Kutzneria chonburiensis: one gene and its partner. The protein of the gene in region 2 interacts with the protein of the main gene of each other region in a pairwise test. Links are inferred from orthologs where the notes say so. Each region holds a gene or a part of one and is shown on either strand. Other genes may lie near its edges.

Evidence for each region.
Region 1: the proteins of nth (region 2) and aceE interact in binary tests that used the Escherichia coli proteins (3 or more experiments, as listed by UniProt). The link is inferred for Kutzneria chonburiensis from one-to-one orthologs.

The regions. Positions count from the first base shown.
Region 1 is NZ_CP097263.1:9,683,547-9,695,330, forward strand. Bases 3,658-6,955 are described here. They hold aceE (pyruvate dehydrogenase (acetyl-transferring), homodimeric type), read right to left. Parts: upstream 6,636-6,955; coding sequence 3,858-6,635; downstream 3,658-3,857. Other genes in these bases: M3Q35_RS45020 (ABC transporter ATP-binding protein), read right to left, coding at 3,658-3,739; M3Q35_RS45030 (DUF3052 domain-containing protein), read left to right, coding at 6,949-6,955. Outside these bases: M3Q35_RS45005 (lantibiotic dehydratase), read left to right, coding at 1-847; M3Q35_RS45010 (lanthionine synthetase LanC family protein), read left to right, coding at 966-1,748; M3Q35_RS45015 (DUF6297 family protein), read right to left, coding at 1,752-3,140; more of M3Q35_RS45020, read right to left, coding at 3,137-3,657; more of M3Q35_RS45030, read left to right, coding at 6,956-7,380; M3Q35_RS45035 (peroxiredoxin), read left to right, coding at 7,445-7,903; M3Q35_RS45045 (ferritin-like domain-containing protein), read left to right, coding at 8,134-9,156; M3Q35_RS45050 (cytochrome P450 family protein), read right to left, coding at 9,153-10,343; M3Q35_RS45055 (SGNH/GDSL hydrolase family protein), read right to left, coding at 10,412-11,305; M3Q35_RS45060 (LLM class flavin-dependent oxidoreductase), read right to left, coding at 11,402-11,784. UniProt on the Escherichia coli protein: Component of the pyruvate dehydrogenase (PDH) complex, that catalyzes the overall conversion of pyruvate to acetyl-CoA and CO(2).
Region 2 is NZ_CP097263.1:7,680,015-7,691,345, reverse strand. Bases 1,401-4,245 are described here. They hold nth (endonuclease III), read right to left. Parts: upstream 3,259-4,245; coding sequence 2,542-3,258; downstream 1,401-2,541. Other genes in these bases: M3Q35_RS35545 (Crp/Fnr family transcriptional regulator), read left to right, coding at 3,724-4,245; M3Q35_RS35550 (hypothetical protein), read left to right, coding at 3,408-3,668; M3Q35_RS35560 (TlpA family protein disulfide reductase), read right to left, coding at 1,934-2,545; M3Q35_RS35565 (NUDIX hydrolase), read right to left, coding at 1,401-1,937. Outside these bases: M3Q35_RS35575 (alpha/beta fold hydrolase), read left to right, coding at 1-99; M3Q35_RS35570 (MarP family serine protease), read right to left, coding at 76-1,254; more of M3Q35_RS35565, read right to left, coding at 1,251-1,400; more of M3Q35_RS35545, read left to right, coding at 4,246-4,398; M3Q35_RS35540 (MFS transporter), read left to right, coding at 4,832-6,082; M3Q35_RS35535 (CehA/McbA family metallohydrolase), read right to left, coding at 6,057-7,496; dnaN (DNA polymerase III subunit beta), read left to right, coding at 7,751-8,836; M3Q35_RS35525 (NPCBM/NEW2 domain-containing protein), read right to left, coding at 8,841-9,512; M3Q35_RS35520 (MBL fold metallo-hydrolase), read right to left, coding at 9,588-10,394; M3Q35_RS35515 (NUDIX hydrolase), read right to left, coding at 10,391-11,227; M3Q35_RS35510 (Gfo/Idh/MocA family protein), read left to right, coding at 11,318-11,331. UniProt on the Escherichia coli protein: DNA repair enzyme that has both DNA N-glycosylase activity and AP-lyase activity. The DNA N-glycosylase activity releases various damaged pyrimidines from DNA by cleaving the N-glycosidic bond, leaving an AP (apurinic/apyrimidinic) site.

The DNA of each region.
Region 1 (11,784 bases), 2.0 Mb from region 2 along the record:
CTCTCGCTTCGCTTCCGCCTTCACCTCGCTCGGCGGCGAGCCCTCTTCGGTCCGCTCCTACCGGGAGTTCCTGTCCCACAAGGCATCCTCCGAGGGTGTGCGGCCCATCGAGATCCTCGCACCGCCCCTCGACGACCGTGCCGCCAACGCCGTCCGCCGGCCGACTTATTGTCCACTATGGACAGGCGACTCCGACTGCTCCGGCTACCTGCCGGTTGCGGGTCGATACCTCCCCTTGGACCGCATCACTTTGCGCCGCTCGGGAAGCCGCATCATCGCCGAGGACCCTTCCGGCACCGTGTTGTGGCCCATGCACCACGCTACCCGAACCCCTGTCGGCCCTTGGGGCTTGGTCGTCACCTTGCTCACCGCCTCCGCGCCACGCGGGCCGTCGATCTCCTTCGGCAACCGGATGGCCGCCTTCCCGGACCGGAACTTCTTGCCGCGGATGGAAATAGCCGGCGGCCTTGTCCTTTCCGGTCGACACTGGCGGATCCGTGCTCCGCGGTCCTTTCGCGACCTGGTGGCGCTGGATCTTCCACGCTTTGTCTTTGCCCGCAACGGGGGCAAGCCGCGGCCGGTGGACCTGCACAGCCTGGCCGCCGTACGCGACCTGGCCCGGCTGGGCGAGGAGATCGTGGTCGAGGAGATGCTGCCGGACCCGGATCACCTGCCGCTCAAGGACGAGCGCGGTGAACCGGTCGCGGGGCAGCTGCTGGTGCGACTGCCGCACCGACGAGCCACCACCGCGTCGGCGGTGGGGAATCAGGAAGGGGACAGTGGATGGAATCCGTCTTGGCCGTCACCGAACTGGACCGTCTCATCGAGGAACTGGACACCCGGATGACCGAGGCCGCCCCGGAGGGCCGGGCGCCGGACTCGGCGATCTGCTCGCTGGTCGGCTGCGACATGAGTCACTGGCACTGCTGAGTCGGACGCGAGGCACGCCGGAGCTGGGACCGTGTGTGCTCGCGACGCTGCTGGCCGCCTCCGCGGATGGTGACGTGCGAGCCGCGGTGAGGATGGCGGTGCCGCAGTGGCTGGATGCCGCCGTGCGGCCGATGCGAAGCGTCGGCCTGCACGGCGGCATGACCGGCACGCTGTTCGGACTGGAGCTGCTGAGCGGCCTCCATCCGCCGGTTTCCCGCCTGGCGCACCGGGTCCGAGGCTGGCTGGGGGAGCGGCGGTTCGAAGAGTTCGATCTGATCGGCGGCACGGTCGGGGCCTGCCTGGCGGGGTGTCGGCAACCGGTCTGGTTCGAAGGGGAGGACACCGGACTGGCCCATGGGGCCGCCGGTGTGCTCCTTGTGTCGCTGCAGCCGGAGTTGATTTCCTGGCTGCTGAAGCAGTCCTTTGTGGACCAACAACGGCAGGGTTGGTGCTACGGCATTCCCGGCATCGCCTGGGCGCTGTGGACGGCCGGCGCGCGGACCGAAGCCGTGCGGCTGGTACGCATTCTGTGTCAGACCTTCGATCCCGAGCTCAATCTGTACGGTGAGCCGGCCGACCGGCTCGGGATCTGTCACGGTGCCGCGGGTGTGCTGCTCATCGCCGACGCCTTCGCCCGCGAAGGCGTGTCGGGGGCGAAGGTGCTCAGTGATCTGATGCAGACGTACCTGGTGGAACGCCTGGATTTGGTGGCAGGGCTGGACGACACGCTGCTCCGTGGCGGAAGTGGCGTGCTCGCGGCGTTGCTGACGGTGCGGGGTGCCGACCGGCGCTGGCTCAGATGCCTTGGCCTGCGCTGACTTTCAGTGCGCGGCGATGAGCTGGAGGGCGGCCAGGCCGACGAGCAGGGCAGGGCCGCGTAGCAGCTGACGGATGAGGTGGACGGGGACGGCGCCGAAGCCGGTTTCGAAGATGGCGCTGCCGCCGCCGTAGTCCATGGGCGGGCGGGTGGCCATGGCGTAGACCACGAGCACGGCACCGGCGGCGGAGATGACGACGGTGACGGACGGGGCCAGCGGCAAGGCGAAGGACGTGAGGGCGCACCACACGATCGCCCCGACGGCGGGCAGCACGAGGTGGATGACCTTGAGGGACGCGTCGGTGCCGCCAAGGGAACGGCGCAGGGCGGCGGAGCCGGCGATGGTGCGCAGACCGCCGGCGAGGCGGTCGGCGGCGAGGTAAGCGGCCAGCAGCTGCACGGGACCGACGGCGATGGGCGGCAGCGACACCGCGGCGAAGAACGGCACGGGCAGCAGAGCTGCCCACACGGCGATGGCGGCGGGATAGCGGCGCAGCCGGGCGACATCGGCGAGGACGAAGGCCAAGGCCCGGCTGCCGCGCAGGCGTACGGAACGGACGCGGCCGATGCGGCGGGCCCGGCGCAGCATCAAGGCGGCGGACACAAGGGACAGGTCCAGCCACGCCGAGGAGACGGCGGCAGCCTGCACGAGATCGGTGCCGGCGGACAACGCGCCCCGGTGCAGCCGCGACAGCGACGTGTACCCGACGGCGAGGGCGGCCACCACGAACCCGATTGCGGGCAGCGGGACGCGGTCGATCGGCACGAACAGGGCCGGCACGTCGAGCTGCAACGCCACGACGCCGCCCATCACCACCGCGACCCCGAGCAACACGCCGAAGCCGATCCGGAACTGCCGGAGCTCCCGGGCACTCCGCTGCGCGCCGGCGGTCAGGGAGGCCAACGCCACGCCGAACTCGAAGCCGAGCACTCCGGTGACCGGCAGGTTCACCAGCCAAGGCGGGTAGATCGCCGTCAACCCACCGGCCAGCAGCGCCCCGCCGATGCCGGCGATCACCAGGGTCCGCACGTACGTCGGCAGCAGCGCCGACCGCCGGTCGACCGGACTGGCCAGGATCCACGTCTGAGCGGCCGCACCGGCCCAGATCGGCCCGACTGCCAGCAGCGCCTGCCCGAAGGCCGCTACGGCCGCCACAGCCAGCGCCAGGGCCATCCACGACTCCGAGGCGGCGGCGTGCGGGACCGGCGGCACGGACAGCGCGGGCACCGCTCGGGTCTTGATCACGGCCTCGGTCACCAGCCCGCCGGCCATGCCCACGTACAACGCGGTGTCGGACAGGTCGTACAGCCGCCGGAAGAACGACCACGGCTTACGCCGCCGCCGCATGGCCCGCAGCTCGGACCGAACCCGGCCAGCGGTGACCGCAGTCACAGCCCAACCTCGATGTACACGTCGGCCACGGCCTCGATCAGGTCCGGGTCGTGCGAGGCCATCAGCACCGAGCCGCCGTTGGCCTTCTCGGCGTTCAGCCGTGACGCCAACCACGCCCGGCCCTCCACGTCCAGCCGCTGCTCGGGCTCGTCCAGCACCAGCAGCGACCGGGGTCGCACGAAGCACGAGGCCAGCGCCAGCCGCCGACGCTGACCGGACGACAGCGTGGCCGGCAGTTGATCGCGCTGCTCGACGATGCCCAGCTCGGCCAGCACCGCCTCGACCACGTCCGGAGACTGGCCGTGGGCCAGGGCACACAGCGCCAGGTGCTCGCCGACCGACAGGTCCGGGAAGAAGTCCACGTCGTCCAGCACGCAGGCCATCGCCGCCCGGGTGTCCGGCGACGTCTCCGACACCGGGAAGCCGTTCAGCGTGATCCGCCCGGCGTCCGGCACGTCGGTGCCGGCCACGCAGCGCAGCAGCGTCGTCTTGCCGGACCCGTTGGGCCCCACCACCGCCGCGCCCTCGCCCGGCGCCAGCTCGAAACTCAGCTCGTGCAGCACCAGCAGCCCGCTGAAGCCCCGTGTCAGCCCGTCCACCCGCAACACTCGAACCCCCCGAAGATCAAGGGACCGATACTGGCGGTGAACGCACAGGTTGGGCCCCTTACTCGCGTTGAACGAGAGTAAGGGGCCCTTCCTGACACAAACAGGCGGGTCAGGCGGCGCCGGAGTCGGTGGTGGAGGGACCCGCGGCCTGCGGGTCGTCCAGCCGGTACCGGCGGGTCGCCTCGACGACCTTGGCGTGGTCGATCTCGCCGCGACGGGCCAGCGCGGTCAGCACGCCGACCGCGATCGACGGCGCGTCCACCAGGAAGTGGCGGCGGGCCGCCGGCCGCGTGTCGGAGAAGCCGAAGCCGTCGGTGCCCAGCGACACCATGTCGGTCGGGACCCACGGGCGGATCAGGTCCGGCACCGCGCGCATGTAGTCCGACACCGCGACGACCGGGCCGGCCGCCTCGGACAGCACCTGCGTCACGTACGGCACGCGGGGCTCGGCCTCGGGGTGCAGCATGTTGTGCCGGTCCACCTCGACGGCGTCACGGCGCAGCTCGGCCCACGAGGTGGCGGACCACACGTCGGCCTGCACGCCCCACTCCTGCGCCAGCAGCTCCTGCGCCCTGATCGCGTCCGGCATGGTGACGCCGGAGACCAGGATCTGCGCCCGCGGGCCGGTGGCGCCGGGGGCCGTCTGGTAGCGGTACAGACCGCGCAGCAGGCCCTCGACGTCCAGGTTCTCCGGCTCGGCCGGCTGCTGCACGGGCTCGTTGTAGATCGTCAGGTAGTAGAAGACGTTCTCCGCGTTGTCGCCGTACATGCGGCGAAGGCCGTCCTTGACGATGTGCGAGATCTCGAACGCCCAGGCCGGGTCGTAGGCCACCACGGCCGGGTTGGTCGCGGCCAGCAGCAGCGAGTGCCCGTCGGCGTGCTGCAGGCCCTCGCCGGTCAGCGTGGTGCGGCCGGCGGTGGCGCCGAGCACGAAGCCGCGGGCCATCTGGTCGGCGGCCGCCCACAGGCCGTCGCCGGTCCGCTGGAAGCCGAACATCGAGTAGAAGATGTAGATCGGGATCATCGGCTCGCCGTGGGTCGAGTACGACGTGCCGACCGCGGTGAACGACGCCGTGGAGCCGGCCTCGTTGATGCCCTCGTGCAGGATCTGGCCGTGCTCGCTCTCCTTGTACGCCAGCATCAGCTTGGCGTCCACGGAGGTGTAGAGCTGCCCGTGCGGGTTGTAGATCTTCTGCGACGGGAACATGGCGTCCATGCCGAAGGTCCGCGCCTCGTCCGGGATGATCGGCACGATCCGGCCGCCGATCTCCGGGTCCTTGATCAGGTCCTTGATCAGCCGGACGATGGCCATGGTGGTGGCCACCTCCTGCTTGCCCGAGCCCCGGCGGATCGTGTCGTAGACCTTGTCGCCCGGCAGCACCAGCGCGGTCGACTTGCCCCGGCGCTCCGGCACGAAGCCGCCCAGCTGGCGGCGCCGCTCCAGCACGTACTGGATCTCCGGCGAGTCCGGCCCCGGGTGGTAGTACGGCGGCAGGTACGGGTCGCGCTCGAGGTCGGCGTCGGTGATCGGGATGCGCAGCTCGTCCCGGAAGAGCTTGAGGTCCTCCAGGGTCATCTTCTTCATCTGGTGCGTGGCGTTGCGGCCGGCGAAGTGCGGGCCGAGGCCGTAGCCCTTGATGGTCTTGGCCAGGATCACCGTCGGCTGGCCGTTGTGCTCGGTGGCCGCCTTGTACGCCGCGTACACCTTGCGGTAGTCGTGGCCGCCGCGCTTGAGGTTCCAGATGTCCTGGTCGCTCATGGCCGCGACCATGTCCTTGGTCCGCGGGTCGCGGCCGAAGAAGTGCTCACGGACGTAGGCGCCGTCGTTGGCCTTGTACGTCTGGTAGTCGCCGTCCGGCGTGGTGTTCATCAGGTTGATCAGCGCGCCGTCGCGGTCGCTGTGCAGCAGCGAGTCCCACTCACGGCCCCACACCACCTTGATGACGTTCCAGCCGGCGCCGCGGAAGAAGGCCTCCAGCTCCTGGATGATCTTGCCGTTGCCCCGGACCGGGCCGTCCAGCCGCTGCAGGTTGCAGTTGATCACGAAGGTCAGGTTGTCCAGGCCCTCGTTGGCGGCCACGTGGATCAGGCCGCGCGACTCCGCCTCGTCCATCTCGCCGTCGCCCAGGAACGCCCACACGTGCTGCTCGGACGTGTCCTTGATGCCGCGGTCGCGCAGGTAGCGGTTGAACCGCGCCTGGTAGATCGCGTTCATCGGGCCGAGGCCCATGGACACGGTCGGGAACTCCCAGAAGTCCGGCATCAGCCGCGGGTGCGGGTACGACGGCAGGCCGCCGCCCGGCCCGGCGTGCGAGTACTCCTGGCGGAAGCCGTCGAGGTGCTCGGCCGACAGCCGGCCCTCGAGGAAGGCGCGGGCGTACATGCCGGGGGAGGCGTGGCCCTGGAAGTAGACCTGGTCGCCGCCGCCCGGGTGGTCCTTGCCGCGGAAGAACCAGTTGAAGCCGACCTCGTACAGCGTCGCCGAGGAGGCGTAGGTCGAGATGTGGCCACCGACGCCGACGCCCGGCCGCTGCGCGCGGTGCACGGTCATGGCCGCGTTCCAGCGGATCCAGGCCCGGTAGCGGCGCTCGGTCTCCTCGTCACCGGGGAACCACGGCTCCTGCTCGGTGGGGATGGTGTTCACATAGTCCGTGCTGGTCAGCGACGGCACGCCCACCCGGCTCTCGCGGGCTCGCTCCAGCAGCCGCAGCATCAGGTAGCGGGCGCGCTGCTGCCCGGCCCCCTTCAGCACGCCGTCGAAGGACTCAAGCCACTCCGCGGTCTCATCGGGGTCGATGTCCGGGAGATGGGCGGCGAGGCCGTCGCGGATGACCCGGACCCGCTCCGGGGTGCTCGCGTTGCCAGCGCCGTTGCTCTGCGGGGCCAAGGGGTCTCCTCGCCTGGTGTGTCGACTCGTTCACGTCCATCCTCCCTCATTCGGCGCTGGCTGGTCGCCATGTGTCCGTGCTACCGATCGGTAGCCTTCTCGCGCGCGCGTATAGGAGGTAAGTAGAGCTTGCCTGATGCCCCGAACGGGTGGCAAAGCGGGGTCGTTTCCCTGGACCGTCTTCGGTGTGTCACGGTGTGGGTGGTTGCGCAGGTGGCCACCCTCAGTGTTCGCTGTGCGCGACCGGTGTTGAATACAGCTGTGGCGACTGACCCCAGTCGCCCTACTGGCATAGCTTGGAGGAGTGGAAGCCGTGGTGGCCGCGGGAGACGCTGGCAAGGTCGGCGTCGCCGACAGGCTCGGGATCGAGCCGGACATGGTGGTCCAGGAGATCGGTTGGGACGAGGACGTCGACGACGACGTCCGCGCCGCGATCGAGGAACGGATCGGCAGTGACCTGCTCGACGAGGAGTCGGACGAGGTTGTCGATGTCGTGCTGCTGTGGTGGCGGGACAGCGACGGCGACCTGGTCGACACGCTGATGGACGTGACCGGGCCGCTGGCCGAGGACGGAGTCATCTGGGTGCTCACCCCGAAGACCGGCCGGCCGGGCTACGTGGAGCCCAGCGACATCGCCGAGGCGGTGCCGACCGCCGGTCTCGCGCAGACCCTCAACGCGAACGTCGGCGACGACTGGGCCGGCATCAAGCTGGTGTCGCCGAAGTCGGCCAAGGCCAAGCGCTGAGCCCTCGCCCGGTGGCCTAGGCTTGGTTGCGCAACTGCCGAGCCCACCGGGAGGGAACGCGAGCATGGCGCTGGAAGTCGGTACCGAGGCCCCCGACTTCACGCTCCGGGACGCCAACAGGGAAGAGGTCGCCCTGTCGTCGTTCCGCGGCGTGAAGAACGTGCTGCTGGTGTTCTACCCGTTCGCCTTCAGCGGTGTCTGCACCGGCGAGCTCTGCCAGGTGCGCGACGAGCTGGCCGAGTACCAGAACGACGAGGTGCAGGTCCTCGGCGTGTCCGTGGACACTCCGTTCAGCCTCAAGGCGTGGGCGGAGAAGGAGGGGTACACCTTCCCGCTGCTGTCCGACTTCTGGCCGCACGGCGCGACGGCCCAGGCCTACGGCGTGTTCAACGACAAGGCCGGCATGGCCCTGCGCGGCACGTTCCTCATCGACAAGCAGGGCGTGATCCGCTTCGCCGAGGCCAACCAGCCGGGCGAGGCCCGCGACCAGGAGCAGTGGAAGCGCGCGCTGAAGGCGCTCTGACATGTGACAGACGACACCCGGACCGACTTCGTCGGTCCGGGTGTCGTCGTGTTCACACCTGTGGGCACAGCAGGTTTCGAACCTGCGACCCCCGCCTTGTAAGGGCGGTGCTCTACCCCTGAGCTATGCGCCCGTGATCACAGAAAATCCTACACGGTCTGTCACAGGTCCTTGCCCAGGCCTGTCTTAGCTCCCGACACACCGTCGGCTGCTGAGACGAGGTTTTCCCGATGGACACGTTGGACGATCTCCGCCGCCATCTCCAGTGGGCGATCGAGCTGGAGCACTCGACGATCCCGCCCTACCTGTGTGCGCTGTACTCGGTCGATCCGGGGCGCAATCCCGAGGTGGTCGAAGTCGTGGGCAGCGTCTTCATCGAGGAGATGCTGCACCTGGCGCTGGCCGCCAACCTGCTGAACGCGGTGGGCGGGCAGCCGCGGATCGACGATCCGGCGCTGCTGCCGGCGTACCCGCATCCGCTGCCGCACAGCGACGGCAAGGTGCAGGTGCACCTGGACCCGTTCGGCCCGGAGGCGCTGGAGCTGTTCCTGAACATCGAGCGCCCGGCGTCGGCCGATGCCGCACCGCAGACGGATCATTACGGCACGATCGGCCAGTTCTACGCGGCGATCGAGGCCGGCCTGCGCTCGTTGTGCGAGCGGCTGGGCGAGGACGCCGTCTTCACCGGCGACCCGGCGCGCCAGGTCGGCGAGATGCACTTCCGCGGCGGTTCCGGCGGGGTTTTCCCGGTGACCGGCCTGAAGTCGGCGTTGGCGGCGTTGGCCGAGATCGTCGAGCAGGGCGAGGGTGCGGCGCGGACCGAGGTGTGGGACGGCGAGCTCGACGTCTTCCACCCTGACCGTGAGGAGGTCGCGCACTACTACCGGTTCCAGGAGCTCAAGCACGGTCGGCGCTACCAGGCCGGCGACACCCCGCAGACCGGTCCGACCGGCGACGTGATCGCCATCGACTACTCGGCCGTGCAGCCCATGCGCCGCAACCCTCGTAGCGCCGACCATCCCGAGGACAGCCCGATCCGGGCCGCCCAGCAGGAGTTCAACAACGCCTACTGCCTGCTGCTGTACCTGCTGCACGAGGCTTTCAACGGCACCCCGTCGCAGATGGGCGCGGCCGTGCACCACATGTACGTGATCAAGTCGCAGGCCCAGCAGCTGATGGCGATGCCGACGGGGGACGGGAAAACCACCGCCGGCCCGACCTTCGAGTACGTGCCGCCGGAGCAGCGGCCCTAACCCAGCAGCACCGGCAGTTCCCGGTGGCCGTTGGACAGGAATGACCGCATCGGCCGCAGCTCCTCCTGCGGCACAGCGAGTGTCAGCCCGGGGAAGCGGGTGAACAGCGCCTCCAACGCGATGGTCGCTTCCATCCGCGCCAGCGGGGCGCCGAGGCAGTGGTGCACGCCGTGGCCGAACGAGACGTGCTGCTTGATGTCACGGGCGAGGTCGAACTCGTCGGCGGTCGGACCGAAGGCGGCGGGGTCACGCCCGGCGGCGGCGTAGGCGGCGAGAATGGCGTCACCGCGGGGAATCACGACGTCGCCGAGGTCGATGTCCTCGACGGCGTAGCGCAGTGGCAGGTAGGGCACGGGTGCCTGCCAGCGCAGGGTTTCCTCGACGACGTCGGCCCACGACCGTCCGCCGGCCAGCACCGCCGCGAGCTGGGCGGGATGCGTGAGCAGCGCGGTGATGGCCTGGTCGATGAGGTTGACGGTGGTCTCGTGCCCGGCGGTCAGCAGCAGGATCAGCGTGTCGACGACCTCGGCGTCGGTGAGCGCCGGATAGCGGTCCGACGAGGCCTGGATGATCGCCGTGGTCAGGTCGTCGCCGGGCCGGGATCGCTTGTCCGCGGCCAACTCCGTGAAGATGCGGTACATGTCCTCGGCGCTGGCCGCGGCCTCGGCCGGCGACCGGGTGGTGTCGAAGACGGAGTCCACCACCCGGCGCAGGTCGTCCCGCCGGTCCTCGGCCACGCCGAACAGCTGGCAGATCACCTCGACCGGCAGCCGGTAGGCGTACTCGGCGCGCAGGTCCGAGCCGGGAGTGAGCTCGTCGAGCAGGCCGTCGGTGAGGCGCTCGAGCCACGGCCGCAGCTCGGCCGTCCGCCGCGCGGTGAAGCCGGCGGCCACCAGCGACCGCAGTCGCTGGTGGTCCCGGCCGTAGGCGGTGAACATGTTCCGCACCGACACCCAGATCCGCAGCGGCCAGTCCGCGGCGATCTCCCCGGCCCGCCAGGCCGCCCAGTGCAGCTCGGGATCCTTGGAGATCCGGGGATCGAGCAGCAACGCCTTCAGCGTCGCCAGGTGCGGCACGGCCCAGGCCCGCACGCCGCCGGGTAGCTCGACCGGCACCGCGGAACCGCTGTCCCGCAACCGTTTGCCCTCGCCCTGGATGTCCGCGCCGTCGACGTCGAGTACATGCATGCCGCCATGCTGCCCCGCGCGATCGGCGCCGACATCGGCCGTGCGACTACGAAATCTGAGCCGTCCGGTCAGGCCTTGGCCATGATCAGGTCGGCCAGCGCGGTCTGACCGGCCTTGTTCAGGTGCAGCACGGCATCCGGCCCCTCCTGGCCCGGCGCCAGCGCGTCGAAGCCGCGGTAGAACGGCGTTCCGGCCTGGCACAGCGAATGCCCGGCGAAGGTGCTGTTGAGGTGCACGGAATCGGCGGCGTACTCGCTGACGAAGGCCGTGTCGATGCCGCCGAGGTGAGCCCGGTAGGCCGTGTCCTGCAACGTCTTGTTCAGCTTGCTGGCCAGCGCGTTGCCCTCGGTCCGCTCCTGCGCGCTGAACACCGAGGCGTCGCAGATCGGGTCCAGCTTGCCGTCGGCGTTGGCGTCCGGCGACAGCTGGCTGCCGTAGGCCGACAGCACGATCTTGGCGTGCGGGCTGCGGGCATGGATGTCCTGCAACAGCTGGCCGACGTTCTTGGCCATGTCCGGCAACTTCGCCGTGATGGCCTGTGTCGGCGCGCCCGAGCAGTCGGCCTGGATGCACAGACCGCCGTAGGCGGCGTAGCCGATGTCGTTGGTGCCGATGGTCAGCAGCACCACGTTGGTGTCGACCTGCAAGGCGTCCAGCTGCGGGCCCTGGCCGAGGAAGTCCTTGTACAGGTCGGAAGTGGCCGCGCCGCTGCAGGTCACGTTGGTGAACTGCACGCTGGTGCCACGGGCCCGCACCCGGGCCACGATCTGCTCGGAGTAGGAGTTGTTGCTACGCCAGCAATTGCCCTCGGTGCCGGGCTGGTAGTCGCCGGCCCCGGTGCCGGACGCGTACGAGTCGCCCATGGCGACGACGTGCAGCAGGCCGATGTCGGCCGACGCGGCCGGGGCCAGTGCCGTGATCGCGGCGAACGCGGCCAGGGCCGCGATGGGAAGTCGCTTCACCTTCGCTCCAGTGCTCGAAACGGGTGGACCGCCCGGCGACGTCGGCCCCATGCACGCCATCGCCAAACGATCACCACCGTACCGGGCGGAAGCGAGTCACACCCCCGAAACGGCCGAACTCCCGGGATTCACGGCCCCGACCGACGCGTACACAGTGGCCTGTTCCAGCGCACGAACCCGCGGCAGCACCTCGTGGCAGAACGCCGGCATCCCGTCGCCATGGCCCAGGAACTGGCTGACGCCGGCCCGGCGGTACTCCATGATCGCCGCGGCCAGCTCGTCGGGTGTGCCGACCAGGGCCAGCCCGAGCGGACCCAGGAACGGCATCGCCCCGGTCCACAGATACGGCCGGGGCCAGTGGTCGGCGTCCTCGGCCGGCGACGCGCACCAGCCGCCGGTCAGCGCCACCGCCTCGGCGGTCAGCAGTCGGAAGCGTTCCCGCACCGCGTAGACGTTCTCGCCGGCGATCTCGGTCAGCG
Region 2 (11,331 bases):
TTCACGCCGTACGAGGTGATCGACGGCGCCGGGCACTTCCCGCAGTGGGAGCGCCCCGACGCCGTCACCGCGCTGCTACTCGGCGCAGGAGCCGGTTGACACCGGCCGGAACAGCGACCGCGCCTGCTGCACCACCTTGCTGACCTCGGCCGTGGTCAACGCGAAACCGGTCTCCGGGTCGTCCACCGCCGCGCCGAACACGACCCCGATGACCTGGCCGTTCGGGTTGATCAGCGGGCCGCCGGAGTTGCCGCTCTTCACGATCGACCGGATCGTGTAGACGTCACGGGTGACCTTCTGGGTGCCGTAGATGTCCGGCCCGTTGAGCTGGATGCGCTGCCGGACCCGGGCCGCCCGCGCGGTGTACGGGCCGTCCAGCGGGTAGCCGAGCACGATCGCGTCCTGGCCCGAGGTGTAGTCCTGCTGGCTGAACTGAAGCGGCTGGGCGTCCAGGCCGGGCACGGACAGCACCGCGACGTCGGCCTCCGGGTCGTAGTAGACGACGTGCGCGGTGAGCTGGCCGCGGCCGACCTCCACCACCTCGTCGTCGGTGCCGGCGACCACATGGGCGTTGGTCATCACACGCTCGGGCGCGATCACGAAACCGCTGCCCTCCAGGGCCCGTGAGCAGGACGGCGCCCGCCCGCGCACCTTGAGCACGCTGGACTCCACCGACTTCACGACCTGGCTGTTCTGCAGGGCCGTGTCGGGCGGGTCGACATCGGTGATCGGGGTCCGGGTGAACGGACCGGTCGCGGTGAGCAGGCCCGAGCTGAGCAGCTTGCTCACGTCGTTGGGCAGCTGCTCGGCCTCGGCCGGCATCAGGTTGTTGACGGTGCCCAGCACCACCGAGCCGCGGATGGCCGAGGCCAGGCCGGGCACCGGCACCGAGGTCAGCGGCAGCGCGAACACCCAGGCCACCACGAAGACCACCGCGCACTGCACGACCGCGCCCAGGGTGTGGTCCACGCCGGTGAACGGGCCGAGCCGGATGTGCTGGCGGATGGACCGGCCGAGCCACACGCCTAAGGTCTCGCCCAGCGCGACCAGCAGCACCAGCGCGCCCATCCAGACCGCGATCCGGGTGACGTTGCTGTTGAAGTTGGCCATGATCATCGGCGTCACGATCAGGCCGAGCACGGTGCCGCCGAGCACGCCGACGGTCGCCGGCAGAGTGGTGATCAGGCCGTGCCGGGCCCCGGAGATCGCGGCGATCACGGCCAGCAGGACCACAACCAGGTCGACCCAGTTCACGCCTGCACCTCCGCGTTCGCCGCCCGCAGCGACTCGTCCAGATCACGCACGTCGGCCGAGTTCCACGGGCGCTCCCAGCCGGCCAGCCGGAGCAGCCCGTCGAGCAGGCCGGCGGTGAAGCCCCACACCAGCATGCCCGGTGCGGCGAAGGCCGGTCCGCTGAATCCGGAGGGATGCCGCACCCGGAACCGGTTGGCCGGGTCGGTCAGGTGCGCGATCGGCACCCGCGCCACCGCGGCCGTCTCGGCCGGGTCGATCACACGGACCGGTGACGGCCGCTCCCAGAGGGCCAGCACGGGCGTGACCATGAAGCCGGAGACCGGCACGAACAGGTCGGGCAGCAGCGCGACCGGACGGACGCCGTCGGCCAGCACACCGGCCTCTTCCTCGGCCTCGCGCAGCGCGGTGTCGACCGGGCCGCGGTCGGTGTCGTCGGCGCTGCCGCCGGGGAAGGCGACCTGGCCGGGATGGGAGTTGAGCGTGTCGGCGCGGCGGGTCAGCAGCACGTCGGGACCGTCGTCACCGTCACCGAGCAGCATCAGCACCGAGGCCGGCCGGGTCGGCAGGCCGTTCGGCGGGCGCACCCTGGTCAGCGCGGACGCGTCCAGGTCGGCGGTGGCGGCGACCAGGCCGGCCAGCCAGTCGGGCACGTCCGCCGGGTCCACCAGGGGGCCAGGACTCATCCGGTGACTCTCCCGTCCGCATACTGCCGTACCACCTGTTCCACCTGGTCCGCCGACTCGAAGAAGGGCACCGCGGTGATCCTCTTCGCGGTGCCGTCCGCTGCAACTACGTGGTTGACAGGGAAGACGTTCGGCCGACCCAGTGCGTTGGCCACCACCGCGTTCGGATCCCACACCGAGGGCAGCTTGACCTTGAGCGAGCCGAGCAGATCCAGGCCGCCGGCCTGGTCGCTGTTGGCCGGGATCTCGACGAGCAGGACCGGGATCGCCCCAGGTCGAGCCGCATATTCCTGGAGCACGGGCAGCTCGGTCTTGCACGGCTCGCACCACGGCTCCCAGAAGTTGACCAGCATCGGCCCGCCGCCGAGGGTGATCTCCGAGCCGTCGGACATACAGGTGACCTTCAAACCGGCCAAGGGGCCCTTACCGGATTGCCGCGGTTCATGTGACTGCGGACAGCCGGGCAGGGCGGCGGTCTTCCGCAATGCGCCCAGGTCGGGCGTGGGGACGACGGCGTGGGTGGGCGCCTGGCCACGCGGCCACACGGCGACCGCGGTGGCCACCGCGAGCACCACCGCCACCAGCACCCAGCGCCACCGAACGCTCATTTCGCGGCGCCGGCCTTCTTCTTGCCGGCCCTGACCTGCTCGGCGAAGGCCACCAGGTGCGGCGCCTCGTCCCCCTTGACCAGCTTCCCGGCCACCGCCGGGTCGGTCGGGCCGTCGCCGAAGGACGGGCAGTCCGGGGCCAGGAAGCAGGCCCCGCAGGCCGGCTTGCGGGCGTGGCAGACGCGGCGGCCGTGGAAGATCGTCCAGTGCGAGAGCATCGTCCAGTCCTTGCGCGGGACGAGCTCCCCGATGGCGTGCTCGACCTTGACCGGGTCGGTCTCCTCGGTCCAGCCCCAGCGCCGGACCAGCCGGCCGAAGTGGGTGTCGACGGTGATGCCGGGCACGTCGAAGGCCTCGCCGAGCACCACGTTGGCCGTCTTGCGGCCGATGCCCGGCAGCCGGACCAGCTCCTCAAGGGTGCCGGGCACCTCGCCGCCGTGCTTGTCCACCAGCGCGGCGCCGAGGCCCATGATCGAGGTGGCCTTGTTCCGGAAGAAACCGGTCGGCCTGATCATCTCCTCCAGCTCGACCCGGTTCGCCCCGGCGTAGTCGGCCGCGGTCGGGTATTTGTGGAACAGGGCAGGCGTGACCTCGTTGACCCGCTTGTCGGTGCACTGGGCCGACAGGATCACGGCGACCGTGAGGTCCAATGCCGTGCCGAAGTCGAGTTCGCAGTGCGCGTCGGGGTACCCCTGCGCCAACGCGCGGGTCATCCGCCGCACCCGGCGGACGAGGCTGAGGTTGTTCGCGGCGGCGGTCGCTGGCACCTACCCAGCGTACGGACCCCGACCGACAGGTCCGACACGCCGGGGTGACCCCCGATGCGCGCGACCGAACGGCCATGAGAGAGGATGAAGGCATCATGACTGCCTGGTTGGTGCTCGTCGTACCACTTCTGATCATGTTCTTCGCGCTCTTCATGGAGCGCGTGGAAGCTCGCCTGCGCCATGTTGCCGTGCAGGAGAACGAGGTCGAGGAATTCCTGGAGCAGGCCCGGCCGGACGAGGTCAGGGCGCTGTACGGGCACGGCATCGGCCGGGCGCTGGAGCTGTTCCGTCTGCGTAGGCTGGGCGGACGCGCCGCGAGGCTGCGTCCCCGGCGGACCAGGGGCAACGGGTCCTAGACTGACACGCTAGTGATCGGCGGCACCGGCCGCCGCGTCTCGAAGGAGGGACGAGGTGGACGAGACCCTGGCCCGCGCGGGCATCTTCCAGGGTGTGGAACCGTCGGCGGCAGAGGCTCTGCTCGTCACGCTGGAACCGATCGACTTCCCGCGGGGACACGTGATCTTCGCGGAGGGCGAGCCCGGCGACCGGCTCTACATCATCCACAGCGGCAAGGTGAAGATCGGCCGCAAGTCGCCGGACGGCCGCGAGAACCTGCTCAACATCATGGGCCCGTCCGACATGTTCGGCGAGTTGTCGATCTTCGACCCGGGCCCGCGCACGTCGACCGCGACCACCGTGACCGAGGTTCGCGCGCTCTCGATGGGTCGGCCTGAGCTGCGGGAATGGATCAGCAAGCGGCCCGAGATCGCCGAGCAGCTGCTGCGGGTGCTGGCCCGTAGGCTGCGCCGGACGAACAACATGCTGGCCGACCTGATCTTCACCGACGTGCCCGGCCGGGTGGCCAAGGCGCTACTCCAGTTCGCGCGCCAGTTCGGCAGCCAGGAGGCCGGCCTGCTGAGGGTCACTCACGACCTGACGCAGGAGGAGATCGCCCAGTACGTCGGCGCCTCCCGCGAGACCGTGAACAAGGCCCTGGCCGACTTCGCGCACCGCGGCTGGCTGCGGCTCGAAGGCAAGAGCGTCTTGATCCTCGACCCGGAGCGCCTGGCTCGACGCGCCCGCTAGGGATTCAAACGCCCGAAAGGCCCCTGTCCGATCTTCGGACGGGGGCCTTTCGGCCGTCCGACCAGGCAGTCTTTCCGTACCCAACGGCCACATTTCAGGATCGCCGATCGGCGACGAACCCCGAGAACGACGAAAGGCCGGCGGTGGCCCCCGACGCCACTAGCCGGCCTTTCGTGTTGCGCGGGCCATCCCCCGACGGGCCGCGCACCCCGTCCCCTCTGATGTCAGGCCCCGAACCCGACACCTGAGGAGGTTGTGCCTGGTCACTGTGACATGGAACTGCCTGCCACGGACAACCGGATTCACCCTCAAGGACTCCAAATTGGGTCTTTACGTTGCGTGCGTTCACCCACTCATCGCAACGCCGTGACTACATCGTGACTTAGGACTCCACTCTGGTACGGCGGTACCAGACTCTGGCATACTGGTACGCATGTCCCAGTCCGCGTCCCTTTCCGACTACCGCACCGCACTGACCACGCCCGGCGCCAAGCTGCCGGTGCTCGCCTCCGCACTGGCCCGGCTGCCGGTCGCGATGATCGGCCTGGCCCTGCTGCTGTACGTGCAGCGCGCCACCGACTCGTTCGCCATCGCCGGCCTGACCTCGGCGGCGGCGCTGATCGGTGTCTCGGTGGGCTCGGTGGTGCAGGGCCGGATCATGGACCGGGTCGGCCCGACCCGGCCGATGTGCGTCATCGCCGGCCTCACGCTGGCCTTCGTCGGCGGCGAGGTCTGGGCGGTGGAGACCCACCAGGCCGAGTGGCTGATGGTCCTGCTGGCCTTCGGCATCGGCCTGACCGAGATGTCCGTCGGCTCGGCCTCCCGTTCGCTGTGGGTGCGCCTGGTGCCGCCCGGCCCGGTGCGTCAGGCGGCGTACGCCTACGAGGCCATCAGCATGGAGGTCTTCTTCATCCTGGGCCCGGGCCTGGCCGGCGTGATGACCACGCTGCCGTGGGCCGGCACCGGCCTGGTCGCCGGCACGCTGGCCATGGTCGTCGGCGGTCTGGCCTTCGCATTGACGCCGACGGTCCGCTCGTGGCGGCCCAACCGCGACGAACTGCGCCCGCAAAGCCTGCTCGGCGCGCTGGCCAGCCCCGGCATGCGCACGGTGGCCCTGGCGGCGCTGGGCTTCGGCGTGACCATCGGCTTCGTCGAGGTCGCGGTGCCGGCGTTCGCCACCGAGGCGGGCGCGCCGTCGGCCGGCGGTCTGCTGCTGAGCCTGTGGTCGGTGAGCTCGGTGGTCTTCGGCGTGCTCTACGGCGTGCGGCCCTGGCCGCGGGCCATGCACCTGCGGCTGCCGGTGCTGCTGGCCGGCTTCGCCCTGCTGTTGCTGCTGCTGGTGCTGCCGTCCACGATGTTCGGCCTGGCCCTGGCGCTGCTGGCGGTGGGCATCCTGATCACGCCGCAGTCGACCGCGCACTCGGCGGCGATCGAGCTGGTCGCCCCGGCCGGCACGACCACGGAGGCGTTCGGCTGGGTGATCACCTCGGTGACGCTCGGCCTGGCCATCGGCCAGTCGACCAGCGGCCAGCTGGTGCAGAACTACGGCACGACCTGGTCGTTCCTGGCCGCGGCGGTCGCCGGCCTTGTCATCGCCGCGCTGGTCTGGGCGTTCCGCGGCACGGTCAAGCAGTCCACCCTGACCACCGCGGCCCTGGTCAGCGTCGAAGAAAAACTGGGTTAGTCAGCGCGACCATCTGCTCGCCCCGCCGCACCTCCACCCGGATCCAGTCGGAGGCGGCGGGGCTGGTGGTGTGCTGGACCGACCCCTCGCCGGCGTGTCGGATCCCGGTCTGGTCGATGACCCGGGTCTGCGTGCCGGGCGCGCCGTCCACCTCGACGTGGACGGTCACCGGACGGCCCGTGCGCAGCGTCTCCCCGATACCGGCGCTGCGCCGGCCGTCCGTCACCTTCAGCGACAGCTGGACCTGGGCCGATTCGGCGATCCAGTTGTGGCCGGCCTTCAGCCCGGCGAACAGGAACGGCCCGAACAGGTCCTCCGCGAGCACGACGTTGTGGGGTAAGCCGACGACCTGCGGCTCGGCGTGCGCGTCGCTGTCGCCGACGGCCGGGATCCAGCGGCCCTCCCGCAGCATCGCGTCCCAGGCCTGGAGCGTCTTCTCGTCGTCATCGGTCCACGGCCCGTTCCAGACCTCGATGGCGTCGACCAGGTCGTAGCGGAACTCGAACGAGCAGCCGATGCACGGTGCATACGGGTGCGCCGCGACAACCAGCCCGCCGACCGAGTGCACCTCGCCGACGAAGCGCCGGAAATCGTCGGGCTCGGTGTCCCGGTAGCGCCAGTCGATCCAGCGGCCCACCGGCAGGTTCCAGGCCGGCCAGTGCCCGGCTCGGGTGGTGACCTCCTCGCCGTTGAGGATCAGCAGGTCCTCGGTGGCGTGCCGGCCCCACTGAAGCGAGGCGCTGGGCGTGTTGTGCTCGGTGGAGACGATGAAGTCCAAGCCGGCGGCGCGAGCCGCGGCCACGAGCTCGTCCGGCGTGCGCTTGCCGTCGGAGTAGACGGTGTGCAGGTGGCCGTCGCCGCGGTACCAGTCACGGCCGCGACGGCGGGCCGGCGCGAACGACGGGGCCGGCTTCACCTCGAACGGCTTGCCCGGCGGCCCGAATCGCAGCGTGATGTCCACGCGGTAGTTCAACCCCTGCTGGGCGACCGTGTACGGGCCGAGGATCACGTGCCAGGTGCCGCGGTCGATCGGCCCGGGCAGGTAGCCGGGCGTCGCGTCGGAGGCGCTGATCGTGAACCGGTCGCGGGCACCGCCGGACCAGCCCCGGAAGCCGTGGTGGTTGCCCAGCTCGTGGCCGGCCGGGCCGAACACCCCGAAGTCCAGGGCATTGCCCACCTGCCCGGGCGGCACTTGCGGACGGTCGTAGCTGTAGACGACGGTCAGCTCCGCGACGCCGCGTGGCACGTCGACCGGCAGGTAGTACCAGTCGGGTGCGCCGGGCTCGAAGCGGCCGGTGACGGTGATCGTCTGCTCGCTGCCGTCCGTGCCGTCGGCGAACGCGATGCCCGGCAACATCTGGCCGGCCGCCAACGCGCCACCCGCGATGAGCAGTGCCCTCCGGTTGATGCTCATGCACTGGACGCTATGCGTCGGAACGTGACTCGAACACCACCGTCAGATGAACTGTGTTGACCGTCCAAACCGCGAGGCCCCGCCGGTGCCTGGACTGTCGCCGGATTTCGCCCGCCGCCACCCGACACGCCCCACCACCAGAGCCGATGCGGCGGGCTAAATCCGGCTAAGGAAGGCACCGGCCCCGGAGGGACCGAGCCCGCCGCGGAACGCGGCGCATGAAACTGTCAGGGGTGCGTCGTAGCGTCGCCGGCATGGACCTCACCGCTACCACCGCGCAGCTCGCCGGCACGCTCGCCGATCTGGTGCGGCTGCTGCCGTCCCGGATGTACGACCCCGTGCTGGCCGGCGTGCTGATCACCGCGGACCGGGACGGGGTGCTGGTCCGCGGCACCGATCGGGAGCGCGGCGTGCGGCTGCGTTGCGCCGCCACCGTGCACGCAGACGGCCAGGTTCTGGTGCCGGCCAAGCCATTGGCCGAGACTTTGCGCGCGTTGGATGCCCCGCAGGTCCGGTTGGTCGTCGAGGGTTCGCGGCTGGCCGTCCGCGTCCCCGGCGCTCGGTTCGCACTGCCGCTGTTGGAAGCCGATCTGCACCCCGGCGTCGCCGAGCCGCCCGCACGGGTCGGCTCGCTCGACGGTCCGGAATTCGCCGCCCTGCTGTCGGTCGTCGCCTCCGTCGCCGCTCGCGACGACGCCCTGCCCATGCTCACCGGCGTCCGCCTACGCGGCGAGCCCGGCGGGCCGCTGTCCATGATCGCGACCGATCGATATCGGCTGGCCATCGCCACCCTGCCGTGGTCCGGCGAGTCCTCTGTGGACGCCATGGTTCCCGCGGCCCTGCTCGTCGAGGCGGCCAAGCAGGCGTCGTCCACCGAGCACGTCGCCCTCCACGTCGACCAGGACCGTGCCGGCCTCGTCTGGGGCGACGCCGCGATCGTCACCTCGCTGCTCGCTTCCACACTGCCCGACGAGCGCAAGATCCTGCCCACCACCGTCGATGCCACAGTCACCGTGGACGCCGACGCGCTCGCCGGCGCCGTCCGCCGAGTCGGCCTCTTCAGCGAGGGTCCTCAGGTCGTGCAGCTCGCCCTCGGCGACGGCGAGGTCCGTGTCCACGGCGGCGGTCAGCAGGTCGGCGAGGCCGAGGAGCACGTCAAGGCCGAGATCACCGGCGGCCGCCCCACCCCCGCCTACCAGCTGCGCTATCTCTCCGACGCCCTCAAAGCCTTTGCCGGCCAACAGGTCACGCTGTCCATCCAGCCCGGCCGCCGCGGCACCATGTTCACCTCCGACGGCCGGCTCCAGTACCTCGTCGTGCCGATCCGGACGGTGGGGTGATGTCTCAACTGCCCAGCAGGGGGTTGATCAGGACCAACTGATCGTCGTCGCCGTAGCAAATGGAGTTCGACGACACCGCGAGCACCATTCGCTTGCCGCCGCTCAAGTCGATCGCAATGTCCGCTTTGTGTCCTTTGTAGACGGTAAAAGGAGACTGCTGCACTGCGCCATCCAGGCTGACGGTCAGCTCCGCCTTGACGTTGTCGCGGGTGGAGTCGGCGACAGCGACTGTCGCTCGGAACGTGGCATGTTTGCCATCGAGGTCGTAGGCTGCGCCCGCGCTGCACGGGCGGGCGAACATCGCATTGTCCTGCCGCTTGCCGTCCACGTAGGGAAAGCCCTTCGTGAACTTGGTGTACGCGTCGCCGACATCAGGCAGGTCGAGTACGGACACCGCATTGCCATTGGCCACATTGGTCGCGGGCGCTGATGATCCTCCCCCGCCGGGTGCACTGGCCGACACTGCGATGGTCTTCGTGGAAACACTGACCACAGTCGACACAGCCGGCGCGGCGGTACTCCCGTCCTTCCTACCGGCAAAGTAGCCCGTGGTGCCGGCTGCGACGACGGCAAAGATGCCTGTGATCACAGCCACCCAGAGCGCCTTGCTGCGGTCGATCTTCGCGACCTGAAGGGAATGGTCTTCGGGCGGCGGCTGGGCGCCGGGCGCGGTCATGGTCACCTCTCCACATGACGATGAAGTCCCGGAGAGTAACCGAGTGGCGACGCTCGGCGGATCGGATTCGGCGAACTATCGCAAGGTGCGGAGATACTTCAGCTGGGTGCGCACCGACCACTCGGCGGCGTACCAGAGGGAGCGGTCGACGTCGGCGTAGACGACCTCGACGACCTGGCGGGCGGTGGCGTCGGGGCCGAGCTGGGCCAGGGCGGCGCGAACCTGGTTGAGGCGCTGCTCGCGGTGGGCGAGGTAGGCGCGGGCGGCGGTGCCGGCGTCGGGGAGGTCGGGGCCGTGGCCGGGGAGCACGAAGGTGCCGGGCGGCAGCTCGGCGAGTCGACGGAGGGAGTCGAGGTACGGCCCGAGGTCATCGGTGACGGTGGTGCCACGGCCGAGCACGGTGTCGCCGGTGAGGACGGCGGGCGGGGCGTCGTGCTCGAGCCAGAAGCAGAGCGAGTCGTCGGTGTGCCCGGGGGTCACGAGCACCCGGATCTCCAACCCGGCCTGGGCGATGACGTCACCGTCGGACAGGCCCTCGGAGCCAAGGCGCATGGCGGGATCGAGGGCGTACACGGGGGCGTCGACGAGCTCGGCGAAGCGGCGGGCGCCGGCGGAGTGGTCGGGGTGGCCGTGGGTGAGCAGCACGGTGCTGACCGGACCGTGGGCGGCGACGAGGCTGAGGTGCCGCTCGTCGTCCGGTCCCGGGTCAACGACGACGCACGTCGAAGAGCCGGGGGCGCGCAGCACCCAAGTGTTGGTGCCGTCGAGCGTCATCTCGGACGGGTTGTCGGCCAGCAGCACGGCGGCCGTGGGCGTGACGGGGCGCAACACGCCGTAGGCGGGATGCTGCGCCCGCTCGCCGACGGCCGGGCGGGAGCTCATCGGCCGGCCACCTCGTCCTCGGGACCGGGGTCGAGGTGCAGCGGCGCGCGGTCGTACTCGGGGTCGCCGGGCAACACGGCGTGCAGCTTGTTCCCACGCCGGATCACCTTCGGGATGATCTTCTCGGTGGTCTGCCGGTCCAGCTCCATCGCCGCGGCCACGGTGCCGGCGTCGCGCAGCTCGGCCAGGGTCATCCAGGTCGGCGGCAACAGCCCGACGTTGCCGGCCTTCCAGTCGTCGATGGCGTCCTGCGGCCGCTGCCAGCCGGCCTGGTCGGCCTCGCTGGTGGCGCCGTCGGCGTGCTGGCCCTCGGGCAGCACGGCCAGGAAGAACCGGGTGTCATAGCGCCGCGGCTCCTCGGCCGGCGTGACCCAGTTGGCCCACGGCCGCAGCAGGTCGGCCCGCAGCACGAGGCCGGCGTCGGCCAGGAACTGGGCCAGCGACACCTCGCGGTTGACCAGCGCATGCCGCACGTCGGCGTACTGCGAGGCGTCGGCCACCACCGAGACGTCGTCCTTGCCGGCGAGGAGCACGCCGGACTCCTCGAACGTCTCCCGCACGGCGGCGCACACCAGGGCACGGGCCATGCTCGGGTCGCAGCTGAACTTGCGCCCCCACCAGGCCGGCTCAGGCCCGACCCAGGCGACGGACGTGTCTGCGTCGCGCCGGTCGACGCCGCCGCCGGGGAAGACGGTCATGCCGCCGGCGAACGCCATGCCGGTGACCCGGCGCATCAGGAACACCTCCATACCGGCGTCGCCTTCGCGCACGAGGGCGACGGTGGCCGCGTCCTTCGGCGTCACGGGCGGGTTCGGCGCGATGTCCGGCACCATCGACTCGGGCAGCGTCAGTTCCTCGGGCAGCTGTGGCACGTCCCCGAGCCTAAAGGCCAATCGGCCGGAAGCCCCGTGGAGAATCGTCACGTGGAGGAACAACT